One region of the Massilia sp. H6 genome, then DNA from elsewhere that is predicted to be linked to it. Evidence: predicted binding sites of a transcription regulator. Region 1 holds the regulator's gene; each other region holds the start of a gene.
What was found. Region 1 encodes sigma-54, which starts transcription at its own class of promoters, with help from an activator protein. Its sites were predicted from a motif close to TGGCANGNAANCTGCTTT; they were not measured.

Region 1 (5,558 bases):
CGGCCTCGCGCCGCACCCTGATCGAATGCATTGCCGAAGAACGCGAGCGCCTGTCGGCGATCGAGAACCTTGGCCACGTGATCGACACCTCCGAACTGTCCGCCAACAAGCTGCGCCAATGGATCAAGGAGCTGGCCGACGTCGAGCACGCGCCGCTGACGCTGTTTTTCGAATCGTTCGCGTTCAAGGTCGGCGTGCCGCTCGACGCCGACTTCGTGTTCGACGTGCGCGCCATCCCGAACCCGTACTACGACGTGGCCCTGCGCCCGCTCACCGGTCGCGATGACCCGGTCATCGCCTTTCTCGACGCCCAGCCCAGCGCCACCGAGATGCTCGAAGATATCAAGAATTTCGTGGCCAAGTGGCTGCCTTCGTTCAAGACCGATAACCGCAGCTATTTAACCGTGGCGGTGGGCTGCACCGGCGGCCAGCACCGCTCGGTGTACATGGCCGAACGGCTCGGGGCCTATTTCAACGGAACCGAACGCGTGATCGTGCGGCACCGCGAGCAACCCAAGCACGCGGTGGTGTGATGTGCCGATAATCGCCGGCTGATGGCTAATCGAGATGGCGCAGCGGATGCGCATACTCGGGCCACACCGGCTTAAAGAATCCTTCCACCATCGCGGGCGTGACTTCGTCCAGCGTCGCCGGGTTCCACTTTGGCGCGTTGTCCTTGTCGATTACCAGCGCGCGCACGCCTTCCAGGACTTCGCCGTGCTCGAAATTGCGGCGCACCAGCGAACGCTCCATGCGCAGGCAGTCGGCCACGTCGAGCGAGGCGCCGCGCTGCAGCAGTTCGTAGGTGACGCACATCATCAGGGGCGAGCGCTGGCGCATGGCGGTCAAAGCCTTCTGCGCGAACGCGGTCTCGTCGCCGGCCAGCGCTGCCATGATGGCCGCCACCGACGCGGCGCCGAAATGGGCATCGATCGCCGCACGCTGTGCCTGCAGGCCGCTGGCGCCAGCCATGGCGGCGAACGGCGCGGCGAATGCGCGGATCGCGTCTGGCAACTGCGCGCCCGGGGTCGACTCCACCAGCGCCATCAGCTCACCGGTCTTTTCTCCCGGCACGAAGACATCGGCCAGGCCCACGTACAGGGCATCGGCCGCGCCGATCGTCAGGCCGGTCAGTCCCAGGTACTTGCCCAGCTGGCCCGGTGCGTGCGACAAGAAATGGCTGCCGCCCACATCCGGGAACAGGCCGATGTTCACTTCGGGCATCGCCATCTTGGTACGGTCGGTAACGATGCGCAGGCCGCAGCCAGGGCCGCCTTGCGCAATGCCCATGCCGCCGCCCATCACCACGCCGTCCATCAGCGCGATATACGGCTTTGGATAGAAATGAATCAGGTGGTTGAGCGCATATTCTTCGGTAAAGAAGTCTTCCAGCAATGCGCTGCCGCCAGTCGGACCCACCTGGCCCATCTCATAGAAGAAGCGAATATCACCGCCTGCGCACAAGGCTTTCTCGCTGCTGCTGGTGATGACCACCGCATCGATGGCGGAATCGGTCTGCCAATCGCGCAGCGCCGCAGTCAAGGCGCGCACCATGTCGAGCGACAGGGAATTGAGGGCTTTCGGGCGATCCAGCGTGATGATGCCGGTGCGGTTGGCGACGCGGGTCAGGACAGTGTCGGTCATGAGTTGCTCTGTGATCGAAAAGACATGCATTCTACCGAACCGCGGTGCTAAACCAAAAGCCTTATCGCGTCATCGGAAAGTAGACCGGGCGGCGCAGTCGGCCGGCCAGGCCGAATGCAAAAAGGGCGCCCCCTCGGACGCCCTCGCTTGGATGGCTGCCTGCCGTGCCTAGGCGGCGGCGGCTTCGCCGATGTCCGGGATGCGCTTGTGCGCGATGTGATGATGATCCTGCAGCATCGATTTATGCTTGAGCACCTGGCGGTCCAGCCGGTCCACCAGCATGTCGATCGCCGCATACATGTCTTGCGCGGCACTGGCCACATGCAGGATTTTTCCCGAGACCTGCAGGTTGATCTCGGCTTTTTGCCGTTTTTCTTTTTCGGTGAGATTGTCGATGGCGAGGAACACGTGCGTGTCGATCACGTGATCGAAATGGCGGGTAATGCGCTCGAGCTTATTGTGAACGTATTCACGAATTGCGGGAGTCACTTCAAGATGGTGGCCACTGATTGTGAGGTTCATACACACTCCTTTGAGATGTTACGCTGCCCTGGCAATGAGCTGGCAAGGACAGTGCGTTACAAGGATTTGCGGAGGCTGACAGGTGGGATCTTGAGGGCTTCGCGGTATTTGGCAACCGTTCGGCGCGCAACGACCATACCTTGTTCCCCCAGCATTTCCGCGATCTTGCTATCGGATAAAGGGCTCTTAGGGTCTTCAGCTCCTGTCAGTTGCGCAATGAGCGCGCGGATCGCCGTGGAAGAGGCTTCTCCCCCCGCTTCGGTGGCGACATGGCTTCCGAAGAAGTATTTCAGCTCGAACATGCCGTGGGGGGTCAGCATGTATTTCTGCGTGGTTACACGGGAAATAGTGCTCTCGTGTAGGCCTAGTGTATCAGCAATCTCGCGCAGCACAAGAGGGCGCATGGCAACTGCGCCATGGCTGAAAAAGTTGCGCTGACGCTCTACAATCGCCTCGGCCACACGCAAGATGGTATCGAAACGCTGGCGCATATTCTTGATCAGCCATTTGGCTTCCTGCAGCTGCGCGCCCATCTGGCTTTCGCTTTTTCCCTGCTTGAGCAGGTTCGCATACAGGGTATTGACGCGCAGGCGCGGCATCACGTCCCGATTGAGCATCACCGACCAGCCATCCTTGGCGCGGCGCACCACCACGTCCGGCACCACGTAGTCGGATGCGTTGGTTCCAAAGGCCGCACCCGGATGCGGATTGCACTGGCGAACCACGGCCTGCACCTCGCGCAGGTCTTCGTCGTCGCAGGCCAACGCCTTTTTGAGCTTGGTGTATTCGCGCTGCGCGAACCAGCTCAGGTAGCCTTCGACGATCTTCAGCGCCAGGCGCCGCGTTACCAGCGGCACGCCCGGCATGCGGCGGATCTGCAGCGCCAGGCATTCGGCCGCGCTGCGCGCGCCAACCCCGGCCGGGTCGAGGCTCTGCACCAGCGCCAGCGCGCAGCGCAATTCGTCCATCTCGATGTCGAGTTCACCCGGCAGGCGCGCGTGGATGTCGTCCAGCGGTTCTTCGAGGTAGCCATTGTCGTCGAGCGCGTCGATCACGAGTTCGGCCAGCGCGCGGTCGCGCATGCTGCAGCCGGTGGTGCGCACCTGCTCGGCCAGGTGCTCGCGCAGCGACACGCCGCTGGCCTCGAGCTGCGGGCGGCCGTCTTCGTCGTCGCCGCTGCGGGCGCCGCCGCCCTCGCCGCCCCAGTCGCCATCGGGCTCGCCGCGATCGCGGTCGGCGCCATCATCGCTCGCATCGGCGCCTTCGCCTTCGGCCTTGGACGCCTCGGCGCCGGCTTCCTGTCCCGGCTGCGCGGGCGCTTCGCCATTGGCCGGCGCGCTCGCAGCTGCATTGTTAATGGCGCCATCGGCCAGCAGCCGCACCGAATGGTCGAGCGGATCGTCGAGCCTTTCGAGCAGCGGGTTATCGGTCAGTATCTGCTCGAGTTCCTGGTGCAGTTCGAGCGTGGACAACTGCAGCAGCCGGATCGACTGTTGCAGCTGCGGCGTGAGCGCCAGGTGCTGCGACGTGCGTAGTTGCAGGGACTGTTTCATCGTCACATGCGGAAGTGTTCACCAAGATAAACGCGGCGCACGTTTTCGTTGGCGATGATGTCGTCGGGGCGGCCCGAGGCCAGCACCGCCCCCTGGTTGATGATGTAGGCGCGATCGCAGATGCCGAGCGTCTCGCGCACGTTGTGATCGGTAATCAAAACGCCGATGTTGCGCTCTTTCAGGAAGCGCACGATGCGCTGGATCTCGATCACTGCGATCGGATCGACGCCGGCGAACGGCTCATCGAGCAGCACGAAGCGCGGGTTGGTGGCGAGCGCGCGCGCGATCTCGACGCGCCGGCGCTCGCCGCCCGACAGCGACAGCGCCGGATTCTCGCGCAGCTTCTCGATCTGTAGCTCGGCCAGCAGCGTGTCGAGGCGCTCGTTGATCTCGTCCTTGGACAAGGCCTTGCCTTCGCTGGTGCGCTGCAGTTCCAGCACGGCGCGGATATTGTCTTCCACTGTCAGCTTGCGAAACACCGAGGCTTCCTGCGGCAGATAAGACAGGCCAAGCACCGCGCGGCGGTGGATCGGCAGGCTTGAAATGTCGGTGCCGTTGATATCGATCGAGCCGGCGTCCGACGGCACCAGGCCCACGATCATGTAGAACGAGGTGGTCTTGCCGGCGCCGTTGGGGCCGAGCAAGCCGACCACTTCGCCGCATTCGACCTGCAGCGAGACGTCGCTGACCACCAAACGCTTGCCGTAGCTCTTTTGCAGGCCCTTGACGATCAGGGTGCTGCAGCCTTCGCGCGTCGTACCCGGAACTGCCGTCATTGCTTGGCGCCTTCCTGGGCGGCCGGGGCGGGCCGGCGCGGCGCGATGATCAGGGTGCCGCGCCCGCCGCCGACCTTGCTCTGGCCGCTGGCGTCGTTGCGCACCTGCGCCACTTCGTTGCGGTTGTCGTAGGAGATGTACGGCCCCTTGATTTCGTTGGTCATGCGACCGTTTTCGAGCTCGCGCACCTCGGCGGTGGAAAACAGCTTCACCAGTTCGACCCGCTCGTCGTATTCGATGCGCTGGGCCTGGCCCTCGACCCACAGGTCGGGACCGCCATCACGCTTCTGGCGGAAGGTGGCGAGCTTGCCCGGCGCCGCGGTGAGCGTGACGTTCATGTAGCCTTCTGGCGTCTCCTTCACCAGCGCGCGGTCGGACTTGAGCACCAGCGTGCCGCGGGTGAGCACGACGTTGCCGGTCAGGATGCGGGTCTGCGTGACCTCGTCGACGTCCAGGGTGTCGAAGTTGATCACGGCCTGCTTGAGCGAATCGGCCTTCTCGGCAAAGGCGCTGAGCGAAGCCAGGCCAAGGAAGGCGGCGGCAAATAATTTTTTCATGATTGCTTGTCCTGTAGTGACTCAACGCCTCAGTCGGGGCGCGCGCGTGGCGGATAGACGATCTGGCCGCGGCCGGCCAACTGCAGCGTCTGGGTAGCATTGTTGGCGACCATGCCGGTGCCGCTGATCGTGGCGGCGCCGAGCTGCATCTCGATGGCCTTGTCGGTCTTCATGATTTCTTCGTCCGGCAGCACGGTCAGCGCCTGCGTGCGCACATGCAGCGCTTCGCTGGCCGGCGTGGCCGGGCGCTGGATATCGACATTGCCGAGCAGGTCGACGCGGTGTTCCTGGTGGTAGATACGGCCGCGGTTGGCCACCACGGTGGTGCGCGGGCGGCCGGGCGTCAAGCCCTGCACCACCGGCTGCTCGACCTCGGAGACGTCTCCTTCTTGCTGATGCGCCAGGCGCTTGCCCGACACCACGTAGCTTGGCTGGCCCTGCTCGGTCATGCGCACGAACGAGAAGTTCTCGACGATGTAATCGGGCTCGTTCATGGACCCGCCCAG
Region 2 (5,558 bases), 610 kb from region 1:
ATGCGCAAGCGCTGCACTTCCTGCATCTTCAGCTCGATGTAGGCATCGATCATGGCATCGCTGAACACGCCGCCGCGGGTCAGGAACTCGCGGTCCTTGTCCAGCGCTTCGAGCGCTTCTTCCAGCGAGGCGCACACGGTCGGAATCAGCTTGTCTTCTTCTGGCGGCAGGTGGTACAGGTCCTTGGTCGCCGCTTCGCCCGGGTGGATCTTGTTCTGGATGCCGTCCAGGCCGGCCATCAGCAGCGCCGCGAAGCACAGGTAGACGTTGGCCAGCGGGTCCGGGAAGCGGGTTTCGATACGGCGGCCTTTCGGGTTCGCCACGTGGGGGATGCGGATCGACGCCGAACGGTTGCGGGCCGAATACGCCAGCTTGACCGGTGCTTCATAGCCAGGCACCAGGCGCTTGTACGAATTGGTGCCCGGGTTGGTGATCGCGTTCAGGGCGCGCGCATGCTTGATGATGCCGCCGATGTAGAACAGTGCCGTTTCCGACAGGCCGGCATAGCCGTCGCCGGCGAACAGGTTCTTGCCGTCTTTCCAGACCGACTGGTGCACGTGCATGCCCGAGCCGTTGTCGCCATTGATCGGCTTGGGCATGAAGGTGGCGGTCTTGCCGTAGCTGTGGGCCACGTTCCAGATCACGTATTTCATGTTCTGGGTCCAGTCGGCGCGCTCGACCAGGGTCGAGAACTTGGTGCCGATTTCATTCTGGCCAGGGCCGGCCACTTCGTGGTGGTGCACTTCGACCGGAATGCCCATCGATTCGAGGATCAGCGACATTTCCGAGCGCATGTCCTGGAAACTGTCGACCGGCGGGACCGGGAAATAACCACCCTTGACGGTCGGACGGTGACCGCTGTTGCCGCCTTCGATTTCCTTGTCGGTCGACCACGAGGCTTCGTCGGAATCGATCTTGACGAAGCAGCCCGACATGTCGATCTTCCAGCGGATCGAGTCGAAGATGAAGAATTCCGGCTCGGGGCCGAAGTAGGCGGTATCGCCGATGCCCGAAGACTTCAGGTAGGCTTCGGCGCGCTTGGCGATCGAGCGCGGGTCGCGGTCGTAGCCCTTGCCGTCGGACGGTTCGATCACGTCGCACTGCATGAACAGCGTGGTCTCTTCCATGAATGGATCGATGTTGGCGGTGAGCGGGTCCGGAATCAAGAGCATGTCCGACGCTTCGATGCCCTTCCAGCCGGCGATCGACGAACCGTCGAAGGCATGACCCGATTCGAACTTGTCTTCGTCAAAGTGCGAGACAGGAACGGTCACGTGATGCTCTTTGCCGCGGGTGTCGGCGAAACGGAAATCAACGAACTTGACTTCGTTGTCTTTGATCATTTGCACTACGTCTGCAGCCGTCTTTGCCATGCGTATCTCCTGATTGAAATGGGGGTGTCGCGCCATCCGGCTCGCTATTGCTCGTTGACGCGACCACGTGATGTACTCTAAAGCATGAACTGTGCCAAGCTGGCGACATGCGCGCATGCCGTATGCTTCGTTGGAAGCCTGCAGCTTTGATCATACAATTGTCACGCTAGCGGGTCAGTGCTCCGAAAAGTTCGCACCATTTTGGTGCAACCACCAGAGCCTGCACCATCGCAGGGCAGGATACACCGAACCAAGTTGGTGCACCGCTTTTTCTTGTTTATAAAGAATTGACTACCATGAGTACATCCGACGCCATCTTCGCCGCCGCCCGCGAACGCGCCAGCGGCCAGCCCTATGCCGGCGCCGTCACGCCGCAAGAAGCCTTTACCCTGCTCCAGCACGATCCGCGCGCCAGGCTGGTCGACGTGCGCACCAATGCCGAACGCGATTGGGTGGGTCGCGCCGCCGTGCCCGACTCCCGCCATGTGGCGGTGCAGTGGGCCACCTACCCCGGCGGCGTGCCCAATCCCGACTTCGTGGCACAGCTCGAGGCGGTCGCGCGCAAGGACGAGGTGCTGCTGTTCCTGTGCCGCTCGGGCGTGCGGTCGCGCCACGCCGCGCGGGTGGCAACCGAGCACGGCTTTGAACAGTCTTACGACATCCTCGAGGGTTTCGAGGGCGAGCGCGACGCCGAAGGGCACCGCAAGAGCGTAGGCGGCTGGTGCCAGGCCGGGCTGCCATGGATCGGGGCATGATGCAAGACGCTCTCGATCGCCTGGACGCCGCCAGCGAACTGGCCGGCGATGGCCAGTTCGACGCTGCCCTGCGCGAATTACAATGGTTTCACGAGCAAGCACTCGAGCACGATCCTTCGCTGTATGGCGTGCGCCTGTCGTATGCGCTGCACGCCTGGGTCGACCTGGGCGCCGACTATCAACCTGCATTGGACGCCTTGCTGGCAACCCGCGAGCGCGATGCAGCGCTTCTTCTGGCAGGCAAGGGCAAGCGCGGGCTGTTCCATGATGTGGTCGCCATCGACGAAGAGCTGGGCCAGGGCGCGGACACGCATGTCTTGTGCGTCGCGCTGGAGAGAACCGATCCGGTCCTGCTCGCTGCCTGCGCCGACATCGCCCTGCCCGCCATCATCGCCGCCGGCGACTACGCGCTGGCCGAACGCCTGCTGCCCGACCCCGGGGCCACCATCGGCCAGCGCAGCCGCTCCCTGATGAAAACGTTTTCGCGCTGGCGCCGGCAGCATGCGCGCACCATGTTCATCGGCTCGCAGATCGGCATCTACGCCGCCGATGTGCGCCAGGTACTGGAGGTGCTGGTGCAGCGCGGGCGCCACGCCGAGGCGGCGCGCCTGCGCCGGCTGGCGGTGGAGCTGATTCCGGCGACCACGGTGCGCCGCGCGGTGCGCGCGGCGCTTTACGCATCATAGGGTCGGCGGCATCACCGGCACCTGCAAGCCCGAGCCGCGATACACCCGCTGCGTCGCCTTGACGAAATCCTCGGGTTTGGCCTTCGGGATATAGGTGAATGTCTGCGGATTCAAGTCCACCAGCGGGAACCACGAGCTTTGCACCTGCACCATGATCCGGTGGCCGCGCCGGAAGGTATGGTTTACCTGTCCCAGCTCGAAACTGAGCGTTTCCTGCTTGCCGGGCGTGAATGGCTCCGGTTTCTCATAACTGTTGCGGAACTTGCCCCGCAGCGGATTGCCGCGCACCAGCTGCTGGAAGCCGCCCATGTTCACCGTGGGTGGGCCGACGTCGTTGCCGCCCGGTTTTACCGCCGGCGTCGGATACTGGGCCGGATACACATCGATCAGCTTGACCACCCAGTCGGCATCGGTGCCGGTGCTCGACACGAGCAGCTTGGGCACCACCGGCCCGGCGATCGTCACGTCTTCTTCCAGCACCTCGCTCTGGTACACCAGCACGTCCGGACGGGTCGCGGCGAAGCGCTGGTCCGACACCATGTATTCGCGCGGCACGCCAGTGGCCGCGTAACCGATGTAGGGTACCGGCTTGCGCGGGTCGGCCACATACTCGTCGTAAGCGGCGCTGCCGGCGCCCGGCTGCTGCCAGCCCAGCGTGCCGTTCGGGCCGAAATAGAGCGTGCGCAGCTTCGCCGGCGCCGGCGGCCAGGCCGCATAGGAGCGCCAGACATTGGTGCCAGTCTCGAATGCGGTCACGGCGGCCAGGCTGCGGGCCGGCTTGACGCCCTTGAGGTGCTGCTCGAAGAACGGGAACTGGATCTCGCGCCGGTAGTAGTCGCCGGTGTTGGCATCGAACGAGACGTTGCCCAGGCGCGCGCCATCGCTCTGATTCCAGCCGCCATGCACCCAGGGGCCCATCACCAGCGCATTGGGCGTGCCCGGATTGTATTTCGCGACCGCCTTGTGAATCGCGAACGGGCCGGCCGGATCCTCGGCATCGAACCAGCCACCCACCGTCAGCACCGCGGCCTTGACGTTCTTCATGTGCCGCGTGATGTCGCGCGCCTGCCAGAACTGGTCGTAGGTGTCGTGCTCGATGGTCGGCTCCAGCAACTGGCGCTGCTCGGCGCTCATGCTGGCCAGGATGTTCGGCAGGGTCAGGCGCTTGAGGAAGAAATCGTAACCGTCGGCTTCGCCGTAGTCGAAGCCGGAACGGCTCCTGGGCGGCAGGGTCGGGTTCTTCATCGGCAGAAAGCTGCTATAGAAATCGAAATTCGCAGCCAGCATGAAGGCGCCGCCGTGGTACGAATCGTCGCCCATGTACAGGTCGGCGATCGGCGCCTGCGGCGAGGCGGCCTTGATCGCCGGGTGCGAGTCGATGATGCTGGCGGCTGCATAAAAGCCCGGATAGCTGATGCCCCAGATCCCGACCCGTCCGTTATTGTTCGGCACATGCTTGAGCAGCCACTCGACCGTGTCGTACATGTCGGCGCTTTCCTGCCCTTCTCCTGCGGCGCGCCCGGTCTTGATGTGCGGGGTCATCTCCTGCCAGGCGCCTTCCGACATGTAGCGTCCGCGCACGTCCTGGGTGACGAAGATGTAGCCTGAATTCTCCAGCTCTGGCGTCGGGCTGAGCGCCTCGGGGAACCAGTCCACGCCATAACGCTGCTGGCCTTGGGCCCGCACGCCGGCGCTATACGGCGTGCGCTGCACCAGGAACGGATAGCGTTTTGTGCCGTCCTTCGGCACGTACACCGCAGTGAACAGCTTGACACCGTCGCGCATCGGGATGCGGTATTCGTATTTGGTGTAGTGCTCGCGCGTGCTGCGTTTCTGGGCTGGCGCATCGGCGCCAGCGGCAACGGCCGACGCATGCGCGGCATGCACGCCTGCACCACAGGCGAGCAGCACGCCCAGCGCAAGCGCGGACAGGGGACGACGGATCATGGCTTCCTCGGGGAGTCTGGACAAAGTCCGCCAGTGTAATCCGTTTCGGGGCGTGCCTGGCCTCGGCCGCGTGGGCTGCGCTTCAGCGCACGCACTGTCGCTGGGCGCCCACGCTGCCCGCGGGCGGCTCGATCATCGGCATCAGGCTAGGCGCCAGGGTGACCAGCAGCTGCACCGGCAGCGCGCTGGTGAAGTCGTAGTTTTCCGACTCCGGGCCCTGTACATAGGCGGTAATGCTGCCGAAGAAGCGTTCGCCAATATTGAAGACGAAGGTCGCCGATCGGTTGACATAGCGCGACTCGATCACGCGCCCGCCGCGGGCATAGACTTCGAAGCGCTGGTCGCCGGTCCCGGTCTTGCCGCCCAGCGCAATGATGCTGCCGTCGGACTGCACGAACGCGGTCTTGACGCGCTTGGCGGTACCGTCCGACACCACGCCCTGGATCGCGTCGGCCACCGCCCGCGCCACTTCTGGCGCGAGCACCTGCTCCTTGCCGCCGCCCTTGGCGCGTTTTACCAGGGTCTCGTACGGGGTGTCCTTGGCGAAGTGCAGTGAATCGATGCGCTCGACCGGCTTGCGCACGCCGCCATTGACGATGATGCCCATCAGTTCGGCCAGCGAATTGGGCCGGTCGGCCGAGGCTCCCAGCGTCGTCGCATAGGACGGCACCAGCGAGTCGAACGGATAGCCCATTTTCTTCCATTGCGCATGGATCTTCAGGAAGGCTTCGACTTCGAGCAGGCCGGCGATACGCTTGTCCTGCGCATGCTTGCGGTGGGTCTTGAACAGCCATGAA
Region 3 (5,558 bases), 400 kb from region 1:
TATTGACGGCAATCCTGACGCAATGTTGGCGTATATTCAGCCAGATTTCAACAAAATTGCATCATTAGCGAGAATCTTCGCCGTCGAATCATAGACTATATAATTGCCGGGCAGGATTTCACCCTGCGCTCTTGAGAGGCGTTCATGTCTTCGACCTTCGGCCCGGCGGAAGCCCAGGCCTATATCCACAAGCTGCTGACCGTGATGCACCACCAGGGTGGGTCCGACCTGTTCATCTCCAGCGATTTTCCACCCAGCATGAAGTACCAGGGCGCGATGAAGCCGCTGAGCCAGCAGCGCCTGTCCGGCGAAGTGACGCGGGCGCTGGCCCTGTCGCTGATGAACGAGCGCCAGCGCGCAGAATTCGAAGCCGAGATGGAATGCAATTTCGCGATCTCGCTGCCCGGGGTATGCCGCTTTCGCGTGAACGTCTTCGTGCAGCAGCAAAGCGTGGGCATGGTGGTGCGCACGATCGCCTCCGAAATCCCGAATTTCGAAAAACTCGACCTGCCCGAGGTGCTCAAAGAGGTTGTCATGACCAAGCGCGGCCTGGTGCTGGTGGTGGGCGGCACCGGGTCCGGCAAGTCGACCACGCTGGCGGCGATGATCGACTACCGCAACAGCCACTCGGCCGGCCATATCATCACGGTCGAAGACCCGGTGGAATACGTCCACAAGAACAAGAATTGCCTGATCACCCACCGCGAGGTCGGCGTCGACACCCATTCATGGCACAACGCCCTGAAGAACACGCTGCGCCAGGCGCCCGACGTGATCCTGATCGGCGAGATCCGCGACACCGAAACCATGGAGCACGCGATCGCCTTTGCCGAGACCGGCCACCTGTGCCTGGGTACCCTGCACGCGAACAATGCCAACCAGACGCTCGACCGCATCATCAACTTCTTTCCGGAAGAGCGGCGCAACCAGCTGCTGATGGATTTGTCGTCGAACCTGCGCGCGGTGGTCTCGCAACGCCTGGTGCGCACCGAGGACGGCAAGGGCCGCAAGGCCGCCATCGAGATCTTGCTCAACACCCCGACGATCGCCGAGATGATCCTGAAAGGGAACTTCCAGAACATCAAGGACATCATGCACAAGTCGCGCGAACTGGGCATGGTCACCTTCGATGGCGCGCTCTATGAGTTGTACAACAAGGGCCTGATCGGCTACGACGAGGCGATCCGCAACGCCGATTCGGCCAACGGCCTGCGCCTGCAGATCAAGCTCTCGGGCCAGCGCAAGGGGCCCGATGGCGGCGCCGGCCAGTCTACCGAACTGTCGATGGCCGCCGACGAAGAACCCGACGACACACCAACTACCTGATCATTCATGCCTACTTTTGAAACCAAGATCTGCACCCGCGCCGAACTGGCCGGGCGCATCGCCGCATTGCCCAAGCCGGTGGTGCTGACCAACGGCGTATTCGACATTTTGCACCGCGGCCATGTGACCTACCTGGCGCAGGCGCGCGAACTGGGGGCGTCGCTGGTGGTGGCCGCCAATACCGATGCCTCGGTCAAGCGGCTGGGCAAGGGCGACGACCGCCCGCACAATAGCCTGGCCGACCGCATGGCGGTGCTGGCCGCGCTGGAGTCGGTGAGCCTGGTGGTGGAGTTCGACGAGGACACCGCGCTCGAAGTGGTGCAAGAGGCCAGGCCCGGGATCTACGCCAAGGGCGGCGACTACGACATGACCGCCATTCCCGAAGGGCAGGCGGTGCTGGCCTATGGCGGGCGGGCGGTAGCGATCGATTTCGAGCACGACCGCTCGACCACCAGGCTGGTGGCCAAGATCAGGGGATGAAACACAGGCCCGCCGGTTGAAGAACTGGCGGGCCCCGTTTGTTGCGAGCGCGTGCAGGCTCGCTCAAGCCTTGGCGTTACGGCGGCGGCGCAGCGCCGTCATGCCAATCATGCCCAGGCCGAGCAGTGCAATGCTGCCGGGTTCGGGAATCTGGTTGCTGCCTCCACCGCCTTCATCTTGCGCCACCGTAAAGAAGCTATCGGGAGAGCCCTGCGCGTTTGCCACCGATGCCGCCAGCCCGAAGCGGTTGGTCGCGGCGAAGAAGTTGCCGGCGCTAATGGCGTTGAGGCTGGTCTGGTCGAACACGAAGACAATGCCCGAATTGCCGTTGCCGACCTGGGTTGCCGAATAGTTGATCGGACCTGCCAGGCCTGTGGAGTACAGGATAGCGCCAGTAGCAGAATAAATGGTCAGGTTCAGCGAGTTGAGCGTGATGCCGTTGGTAGCGGCGTTGCCCGGTTCATTGGGATTGAAGATCAGCCTCAGGTCGGCTGCGCTGGCGAAATTCAACTGCCCGAAGGAGTAAGTTGCATTCTTGCTGACGCCGGGCGAGACGTTGCCTGCAACGACATCTTGAGTGCCTGTCCAGGTCACGCTGCCGGTGGCGGTCGTGTTGTTTCCGTTCGGCTTGAGCGACAGGAGGGAGCTGACGTTACCGTAGCCTGTTCCACTCAAATCGACCACGTCGTTCGGAGCGAGCGGGTTGATCAGGCCTGCGTGACCGGTGGCGGTAATGCCCAGCAATACTGTTGCAGCGATTAACTGCTTGATTTTACTTTGATTCATCATTATTCCTTTCAGGAATTCATTGCCTGGTTTTAATAGAATCGCATTTCCATTGATACAGATGATGCCAAGAGCATTAAATCGTTGATTATTATCAATACGCTCGTTGGTGTATTTTCAGTTAATGCATATTCCATACCATCAAAACTAAAAGTATATAAATCAGGTGGTTACGGGCAAGCGTGTAGAGCGTCAAGAAGGGTTTGTAAAAATTGTCGACAACATTGATGCGAATCTAGTTGGTAGCTAGAAATGAATATTTACAATAAGTTTTGATGGTCTAAGATTGTGCTTTATTTATTCGTTGGCAAGAGTATTGTTCAAAATCATATCAGATGATGATTTATCGTGAAAAAACGACACCCAGGATAATACAAGTTGCCTTCAAGAATTAATGCGATTAAGATTTACTGCAGTAACTGAAAAGGGCAAACCGCGCGAAAGTGCGGGACGCAAAGTCACGGTCTACCGGGCGCCAACGCCCCATGACGGCAGGACTGCCAGTGCAAGAACGTTCCCGACTTACGGCCCTGCGGTCCTTTGTCGGAAAGGCGTGTGCTTCGTGCCGGCAGTCCTGTTGAGAACATCCAACAGGACATGCAATGAAAACTTCTACTCCATCCATTACGCTGCTGGCCCTGGCCATTGCAGCACTCGGCACCACCCTTGCCCCTGTTGCAGTTGCGGTGCCACCCGGAGAACCTGGTCTGATCAAGGGCCGTGTGCTGGTCGCGTTGCGCGAGGGCGTGACGCCGGAAGCGTTCGACAAGATCATCGACGTGCCCGGCCACAAACGCTACAAACTGGGCCAGAGTGGCCTGTATGTCATCGATCTTCCGGGCAACGCATCGGAACGCGCGGTGCTGGCGCGCCTTTCCCATAATCCGCACGTCAAGTCGGCCGAGCAGGACCGCCTGGTGAAAAGTACGCTCGCCGTGAACGACCCTTACATCGGCAGCGCCTGGCACCTCGGCAAGATCGGCGCCAGTAGCGCCTGGGACACGGCGCAGGGCGCCGGCGTGACCATTGCCATCCTCGACTCGGGCATCGATGCGGGCCACGCCGATCTCGCCCCCAACCTGGTGGCCGGCTACAACGTCTACGATTCCAATACCAACCTGGCCGACGTGTGCGGCCATGGCACTGCGGTCGCCGGCGCCGCCGCCGCGGTCAACAACAACGGCATTGGCGTGGCCGGGATTGCGGGCCGCTCGCGCATCATGCCGGTGCGGATTGCCTATCGCCAATCCGACGGCAGCTGTTACGCGTCGTACAGCACTGTCGCGCGCGGCTTGACCCATGCTGCCGACAATGGCGCCCGTATCGCCAACATCAGCTACGGTGGCGTGAGCAACAGCAGCTCGGTGACCAGCGCCGCCAACTACATGAAGTCCAAAGGTGGCCTCGTGTTCGTTTCGTCCGGCAACACCGGCACCGACCAGGGCTATGCGGTCAACGCCTCGATGATCGTGGTCGGCGCCACCGACAGCAATGACAACCGAGCCGGCTGGTCCAGCTTTGGCCGCTTCGTGTCGCTGTCCGCACCCGGCAGCGGTATATGGACGACCCAGATGGGCGGCGGCTACGGCGCCGTCAACGGCACCTCGTTCGCCAGTCCGGTAGCGGCCGGCGTGGCCGCCCTGATGATGTCGGCAGCGCCATCGCTGAGCGCCAGCCAGGTCGAAAGCCTGCTGTTCTCGAGCGCGGTCGATCTCGGCACTGCCGGGCGCGACAACGATTTCGGTTACGGCCGGGTCGACGCAAAGGCAGCGGTACTGGCTGCACAGGCCGCGGTCCAGAAGGTCGACAGCACGGCTCCGCTCGCAGCAATCGCTGCGCCGCTGGGCAGCAGCACAGTGTCGGGCCTGGTCGCCGTCGATGCCAACGCCAGCGACAATGTCGGGGTGACGCGGGTGGAACTGCAGGTCAACGGCACCACGGTGGCCAGCGAAACCAGCGCACCCTACGGCTTCAGCTGGAACTCGGCCGGTGTGCCTAACGGCATGAACAACCTGGTCGTCGTCGCCTATGACGCCGCCGGCAATGCGGGACGCTCGGCCACCGTGGCGGTCAATGTCGCCAATGCGGCACCGGCGCCCGTGAATTCGCCGGATACCACCGCACCGATCGTTCGTATCGTCAACCCGGTGCCAGGCGCCGTCGCCGGCAACGTCTCGGTCAGTGTCAGCGCCACCGACAACCTTGGTGCGGCGGCCCTGTCGTCCCAGTTGCTGGTCGATGGCCGCGTGGTCGCCAAGGGCACCGGTGGCAGCCTGTCGTATAACTGGAATACCCGCAAGGCGGGCGCCGGCACGCATACGATCCAGGCCACCGTGCGCGATGCCGCCGGCAATGTGGGCAGCGCCACAGTGAGCGTCACCACCCGCTAAGCCACGCGCGTCGTCGCCTCACGCGCCCGGTGCTTGCACCGGGCGTTTTCCATTGATGCGCCGTTGAGGCGCACTCCGCGAGGGGCAAGAGGCCGGCGGCAAGCTCACGGCAGTGAGCGAAGCGCAAGCAGCCCTTTCAGTTCCGCGGCTAGCGCCGCTCCTGGCTAGCAGCCGTATCGCTCTCGATGCTGCCATCGACCAGGGTGATGGTGCGGTCGCACTGTCCGGACAAGCGCGCATCATGGGTCACCAGCAGCACCGCGCAGCCGAACTCGCGATTAAAGCGGCGCAACAGCTGAAAGACTTCGGCGGCCGATTTGCTGTCGAGATTGCCGGTCGGCTCGTCCGCCAACAGCAGCGCGGGACGGGTGACCAGCGCGCGCGCCACCGCCACCCGCTGCTGCTGGCCGCCCGAGAGCTGGTCGGGCTTGCGTTGCTCGAGCCCGGCCAGGCCAACCTCGGCCAGCAGGGCGCGCGCCTGCGCGGCCTGCGCCGGCGTCGGCTTGCCGCTGGCGGCCATCAGCGGCATCAGCACGTTTTCCAGCGCCGTGAAGGCCTGGATCAGGTGGTGGAACT
Region 4 (5,558 bases), 410 kb from region 1:
GCTGGACGACGCCAAGATGCGCCGTGCCGGACTCGACTACCACGACTACGCGGGCATGAAGGTGCACAAGAACTGGGAGGCGTTCATGGCCGCGGTCCAGCCCGACCCGGCGCGCATGTTCGCGCTGACCACCCACGGCTCGTCCCCGTTCGCCGATGCGCGCTTCGCGCCGGGCGACGTGTTCGTGTTCGGCCCCGAGTCGCGCGGGCTCGACCCTGCCCTGCGCAACAATTTCGCCCCGGAGCAGCGGATCCGGCTGCCGATGATGCCCGACAACCGCAGCCTGAATCTGTCGAACACGGTCGCCGTGGTGGTGTACGAGGCCTGGCGCCAGAACGGCTACGCCGGCGGCGCCTGAACGCGGGCTGCTACCCCATGTCCAGGTCCAGGTCCAGGTGCAGGTGCAGGGTCGTTATTCCCCTTGCGTCTGCGCCAGGATGAAGGCGAAGGTATCGGCCGACTCCTGGTCTTGCTGCGCGCGGGTCGAGCCCATGCCGTGGCCGGCGTCGAAGTCGACCCGCAGCAGCACTGGCTTGCCGCTGGCGGTGGCAGCCTGCAGGCGGGCCGCCATCTTGGCCGGGTGGAAAGGCGCTACGCGCGGGTCGGTGACGCCGGTGGTCAGCAGCACCGCTGGATATTTCACCCCCTCCTTCACCGCCTGGTAGCTGTCGATGCTCCTGAGCGCCCTGAAACCGGCGCGGTCGGTGATCGCGCCCCACTCCGGCTCTTCGGCAAAGCTGTTCTGCTCTGCCACGTAACGCAGCGGATTGTGCCAGCCCACGCCCGATACCACGGCCGCGAACAGGTCCGGGCGCTCGGCCAGGCCCATGCCGGTCGGGATGCCGCCGGCCGAGCGCCCGCCGATCGCGGTATGCCGCGGCGCGCTATAGCGCCGGGTATGCAGGTCTTCGACCACGGCGATCAGGTCGCGCCAGGTATTCGGTTTGTTCTCCAGCTGGCCGGCGCGGTGCCAGTCGCGCCCGTACTCGCCGCCGCCGCGCACGTTGGCGAAGCCTACGATGGCGCCCCGGTCGATCAGCGCCAGCGCGCGTCCGGCAAAGGCCGGTGTGTAGGCTGCCGCGCCATAGCTGCCGTAGGCCGAAATGAAGGCCGGGTTGCGGCCATTCTTTTGCAGGCCTTTCTTGTAAATCAGGCTGTACGGAATCCTGGTGCCGTCCTTGGCGGTGGCGAAGCGGCGCTCGGTGGTGTAGGCGCTGACGTCGATCGCCGGCCTGGGCGTAATGCCGGTGTCGGCGACCTGGCCGTCGGCGCCGATGCGCCAGATGCCGGTCGGCGTAAGCCAGCCCGACAGCAGCATCAGCGCGCCCGGCGCGTCCGGATCGGCCACCAGGCTGCCCACCGTGCCGTCGAAGGGCAAGGCGATGTTGGCCAGCTTGCCGCTCGCGTCGAGGCGCAGCACCTTGCCGATGCCGCCGTCCATGGCGCGGATATACAAGCCGTCAGCGGCCCGGCTCAGGTCCTGGAGCACCAGCTTCGACTGCGCCAGCACTTCGCGCGCGCGCGCCAGCGAGGGCGCGGCCGCATTGGTCTTGAGGACGCGCCCGCGCGGATGGCCGCGGTTCGACAGCAGGTACAGGTCGTCGCCATGCAGGTCGGCATAGGTCACTTCATCGCTGAAATCGGCCACCTTCTTCCAGCGCGCCTTGCCCTTCAGGACGTCTTGCAGCGGCGCGACCAGCACCCGCTGCTCCTGGCGCACGTCGGCCAGCACCAGCAGCGCATGGCGCGAATGCGGCGTGGCGACAATCAGCGGCATCTGGATCTTGTCGTAGCTCACGGCCGGGTCGTGGCCGCGCGCCATCAGCACCAGGTCCTTGGACGGATCGTCGCCCAGGCGGTGGAAACGCGCACGCGAGTCGAGGAAGCGCTCGGGCGTGTTCACCTTGCCGGTGAGCTGGTTGTAGAAGAAGCCGGAACTGTCCTCGAGCCAGCTCGGGCTGGCGCTCTGGGTATCGGCGATACGCTCGGGCAGGATCGCGCCGCTGGCGACATCCATGATCTGCAGCACCGAATCTTCGCTGCCGTCCTTCGACAGGCCGACCACCAGCTTGCTGCCATCGGGCGAGGCGCTCCACCAGTCGAGCGAATAATGGCTGGTGGCGGTGTCGAGCAGGGTCGGATCGACCAGCAGGCGGCTCTTGCCGTTTTCTTGCACAAATAGCTTGAAGTTGTTCGTGCCGGCCGGGCGTTGCTGGTAGAAGGTGCGGGCGCCGGCGCGCTGGACCGCGGCCGGCGCGGTGATGTCGCCAGACAGCTGCCCGATGCGCTTGAGCAGTTCGGCGCGCAGCGGCAGCCCGTCGAGCACCGAGCGCGCATGGGCGTTCTGGTTCTTCAGGAAAGGCAGCCAGTCCGGGTCCTTGTCGTTCTCCATCCAGCGGTAGCGGTCGAGCACCTGTTCGCCAAAATGGGTGTCGGTGACGGGTTCGACGCGCGCGACGGGCGGCGCGGCGGTGACGGTAGCTGCGGCCACCGTTAACATGACGCCGCTAAATAGACGGGCAAGGCCGGGCATGGGGTCTCCTCTGGAATATTAATATTGCAATATTGCCATAACCAGAGTCGCATGCCTCGGTAGTTGGCCGCGTGCGGAGAAACCCGCGCCCGGCACTGGCCAAATCGCGTCTATCCGATCGAAGACGATCCCCTGCTAGCGCCCTACGCCAATGCCGATGCCGATGCCGGAACCACGCCCGCCGCTGCCCCAGCCGCCAAAAATGGATGTCGATACGCCGCCACGGTTGACGTCGTCCCTGGTCGCCGACTGGATAATGCAATTGCGCCAAGGATCGGAATTGGCGACAAAGCCGAGTTGCGTGCAGGCCGGCCCATAGCGCGCGATCATGCGCTCCATCTCGACTTGCTGCTTGCGTGCCTGTTCTTGCGGAGTCGTGCAGCCGAGCAGGCTCAAGACGCCGGCTGTCATGAATATTAACGTGCGCATGGGGATTCTCCCTGGATGATCGATTAAACCAACTTGAGGCTGGCAAGCCATGGAACGATCATACAGTGGGCGAGGTATTGGGGCGCGCGTGCGAGGCCGGTGCTGTCGCCCAGGGCCGCGGGGCAGCCAGCGCCGGTCATCGATGATTACCTAGGCGCGAGCGGCCCGCTTACGTCCGCGAAGTCCCAGTACGGCAAGGCCCAGCCCTAGCAAGGCGAACGAACCCGGTTCCGGCACATCTGCGGCGATGGCATCGATTTCCTGCACGCGCACGCCGGCAAAACTGCCAAACGTGACGCCCTGTTCGACTTCGTAGCGGAACCGGCTTGCGGTCACATTGCGGCCGAACCGAAAGGCTGCTTCCAGCGCATCCTGGGCCGGGGCAAGATCATTGAAAGTTTGCGCATTGCCGTAATTGGTATCTACGCCAACGTCCACCAGTGTGGTTTCATACACGCCGTCGTTATCAATGTCGGCCAGGAAGCGAAAAGCGCTCATCGAGCGTCGATTGCCGAAAAACTCGCCATCGCTCTGCGCAAACAAGTGAATGCCCGACAGGGTCACCGCCGCTGCCGTTGAAAAGTTCAAGAAGCCCGTGGTTCCGGCAACGTCGGTACTAAAGAAGGTAACGCCAAACGGGTCTACCAGCGAGCCGTCGAATGAACTTGCAGCATGCGCGCCGCCGCTGAAATCGTTAATGCTGGCGCCCGTGAAGGCATCATCGGTCGAAACCGTCCCTGCATGGACAGCGACTGCGGCAAATGACAGAACGCCGAGTGCGATGGTTTTTTTCATTAAAGTCTTCATGTGAATCCTTTTGCGTGGGTAGCACTCTCATTCGGAGTGAATCTACCATGAAGCAAAAAACATTCCACACCACAAGTCATTGATTTAAATCAGTATCGATATCGGCGCTACCGCAGGTGTAATTTTCTTCGACAAAATCCGTTTCATCCATGAGCATGTCATGGCCGATGGTGACGCCCCCGAGACTGCTGGCATGCCGGCACCGGGAATTTCCCCCCATGCAATCGGGTAAAATTGCCCGTCTCATTCATGTCAGGGCGCCCGTGAAACGACCTTCCTTGCCTGTGATTGCCGTTGGATCGATCCTGGCCGGCCTGGCCTGGTGGAGCTGGCAAGGCATGCGCGGCCCGGTGCTGGACGCCTACCAGCTAACGGCGCGGCCGATGGTGCAGACGGTGGTGGCTACCGGCAGGGTGGCGGCGGTCTCGCGCGCCCAGGTTGGCAGCCCGGTCACCGCGGTGGTGCTCGAGCGCCGCGTGCGCGAGGGCGACGTGGTGCGGCCGGGCGACGTGCTGGCGATCCTGCGCGCCGACGATCTCGAAGCGGCCGTGCGCGAAGCCGAGGCCCAGTTGGCCCAGCTGCAGCAGTCGACCCGTCCGCAGGCCCAGGCCAGCCTGCGCGAAGCCGAGGCCAGGCTGGCCCAGGCCAGCCGCGAAGCCGACCGCCGCCGCAAACTGTTCCAGCGCCAGATGATCACCCGCGAAACCATGGAGCAGGCGGCGCAGGCCGAAACCGTGGCCCGCACCGCGCTCGAGCAGGCGCGCCTGACCGTTCAGGCGCTGGTGCCGGGCAATCCGGGCGAAGCCGCGGCGCGCGCCCGGCTCGCCAATGTTCGGGCCCAGCTGGCCAAGACCACGATCCGCGCCGAAGTCGGCGGCACTGTCCTGACCCGCAATGCCGAACCGGGCGACCTGGTGCAGCCAGGTCGCATCCTGTTCGAGATCGCCCGCAGCGGCGACACCGAGATCCTGGTACCGGTGGACGAAAAGAATTTGGGCGTACTGGCCATCGGCCAGCAAGCCACCTGCATCGCCGACGCCTATCCACTGCAGCCGTTCGCGGCCACGCTCGGCTTTATCGCGCCAAGCGTCGATCCGCAGCGCGGCACGGTGGAGCTGCGCCTGACGGTGCGTCCGGCGCCCGCCTTCCTGCGCCAGGACATGACCGTCTCGGTCAACGTGGAAACCGGCCGGCGCGCGCGCGCGCTCGCGGTCCCGAACGACGCGCTGCTGGCGGTCAACGGCCGGCAAGGCCAGGTGTGGGTGGTGGAGCACGGCCGCGCCGAACGGCGCCGGGTCGAACTCGGCCTGCGCGGGCTGGTGCAGACCGAAGCCAGCGCCGGCCTCAAGGCAGGCGACTGGGTGCTGGCCGACCCGCCCGCCACGCTGGCGCCGGGCGACCGGGTCCGCGTGACCGCCGCCGCCGTACCGGCCGACCCGGCCACGCGCCAGGAACTGCCGGTCAAGCTGGACTGATCGCGATGTGGCTCGAATGGACCATCGCTACCCGCTTCCTGCGCGAAGGCCGGACGCAGAGCACGCTGATTTTGGTGGGCATCGCCGTCGGCGTGGCCGTGATCGTCTTTCTCACGGCCTTGATCACAGGGCTGCAGGCCAATATCATCGGTCGCACCCTGGGCACCCAGGCCCATATCAAGGTACAACCCACGGAAGAATTCAACCGGGTAGTGCCGCCTGCCGTGGGCAGCACCGCTTTGCTGCTGGAGAGCAAACGCAGCCAGCGCCTGCGCTCGATCAACAACTGGCAGCAGGTGCGCGACGTGCTCGAC

Region 2: glnA (type I glutamate--ammonia ligase) is a predicted target of sigma-54. The motif match lies at 1,453-1,470, and genes of this name have one in related genera.
Region 3: NRS07_RS04965 (PEP-CTERM sorting domain-containing protein) is a predicted target of sigma-54. The motif match lies at 2,716-2,733, and genes of this name have one in related genera.
Region 4: NRS07_RS04990 (PEP-CTERM sorting domain-containing protein) is a predicted target of sigma-54. The motif match lies at 3,819-3,836, and genes of this name have one in related genera.

What each region holds. Positions count from the first base shown of each region.
Region 1 is NZ_CP103371.1:701,199-706,756, reverse strand. Features, by position in the region: gene rapZ (RNase adapter RapZ) at 1-533, shown strand, start outside; gene NRS07_RS03140 (enoyl-CoA hydratase/isomerase family protein) at 559-1,644, opposite strand; gene hpf (ribosome hibernation-promoting factor, HPF/YfiA family) at 1,813-2,166, opposite strand; gene NRS07_RS03130 (RNA polymerase factor sigma-54) at 2,223-3,719, opposite strand; gene lptB (LPS export ABC transporter ATP-binding protein) at 3,722-4,495, opposite strand; gene lptA (lipopolysaccharide transport periplasmic protein LptA) at 4,492-5,052, opposite strand; gene lptC (LPS export ABC transporter periplasmic protein LptC) at 5,082-5,558, opposite strand, start outside.
Region 2 is NZ_CP103371.1:1,313,351-1,318,908, reverse strand. Features, by position in the region: gene glnA (type I glutamate--ammonia ligase) at 1-1,373, opposite strand, end outside; gene NRS07_RS05915 (rhodanese-like domain-containing protein) at 1,670-2,128, shown strand; gene NRS07_RS05910 (hypothetical protein) at 2,125-2,814, shown strand; gene NRS07_RS05905 (CocE/NonD family hydrolase) at 2,809-4,761, opposite strand; gene NRS07_RS05900 (transglycosylase domain-containing protein) at 4,844-5,558, opposite strand, start outside.
Region 3 is NZ_CP103371.1:1,106,011-1,111,568, forward strand. Features, by position in the region: gene NRS07_RS04955 (PilT/PilU family type 4a pilus ATPase) at 145-1,326, shown strand; gene NRS07_RS04960 (adenylyltransferase/cytidyltransferase family protein) at 1,333-1,806, shown strand; gene NRS07_RS04965 (PEP-CTERM sorting domain-containing protein) at 1,870-2,592, opposite strand; cyclic di-GMP riboswitch class I at 3,010-3,097, shown strand; gene NRS07_RS04970 (S8 family serine peptidase) at 3,195-4,982, shown strand; gene NRS07_RS04975 (ABC transporter ATP-binding protein) at 5,131-5,558, opposite strand, start outside.
Region 4 is NZ_CP103371.1:1,112,765-1,118,322, reverse strand. Features, by position in the region: gene trmL (tRNA (uridine(34)/cytosine(34)/5-carboxymethylaminomethyluridine(34)-2'-O)-methyltransferase TrmL) at 1-358, shown strand, start outside; gene NRS07_RS05000 (prolyl oligopeptidase family serine peptidase) at 413-2,533, opposite strand; gene NRS07_RS04995 (hypothetical protein) at 2,669-2,962, opposite strand; gene NRS07_RS04990 (PEP-CTERM sorting domain-containing protein) at 3,113-3,757, opposite strand; gene NRS07_RS04985 (efflux RND transporter periplasmic adaptor subunit) at 4,033-5,244, shown strand; gene NRS07_RS04980 (FtsX-like permease family protein) at 5,250-5,558, shown strand, end outside.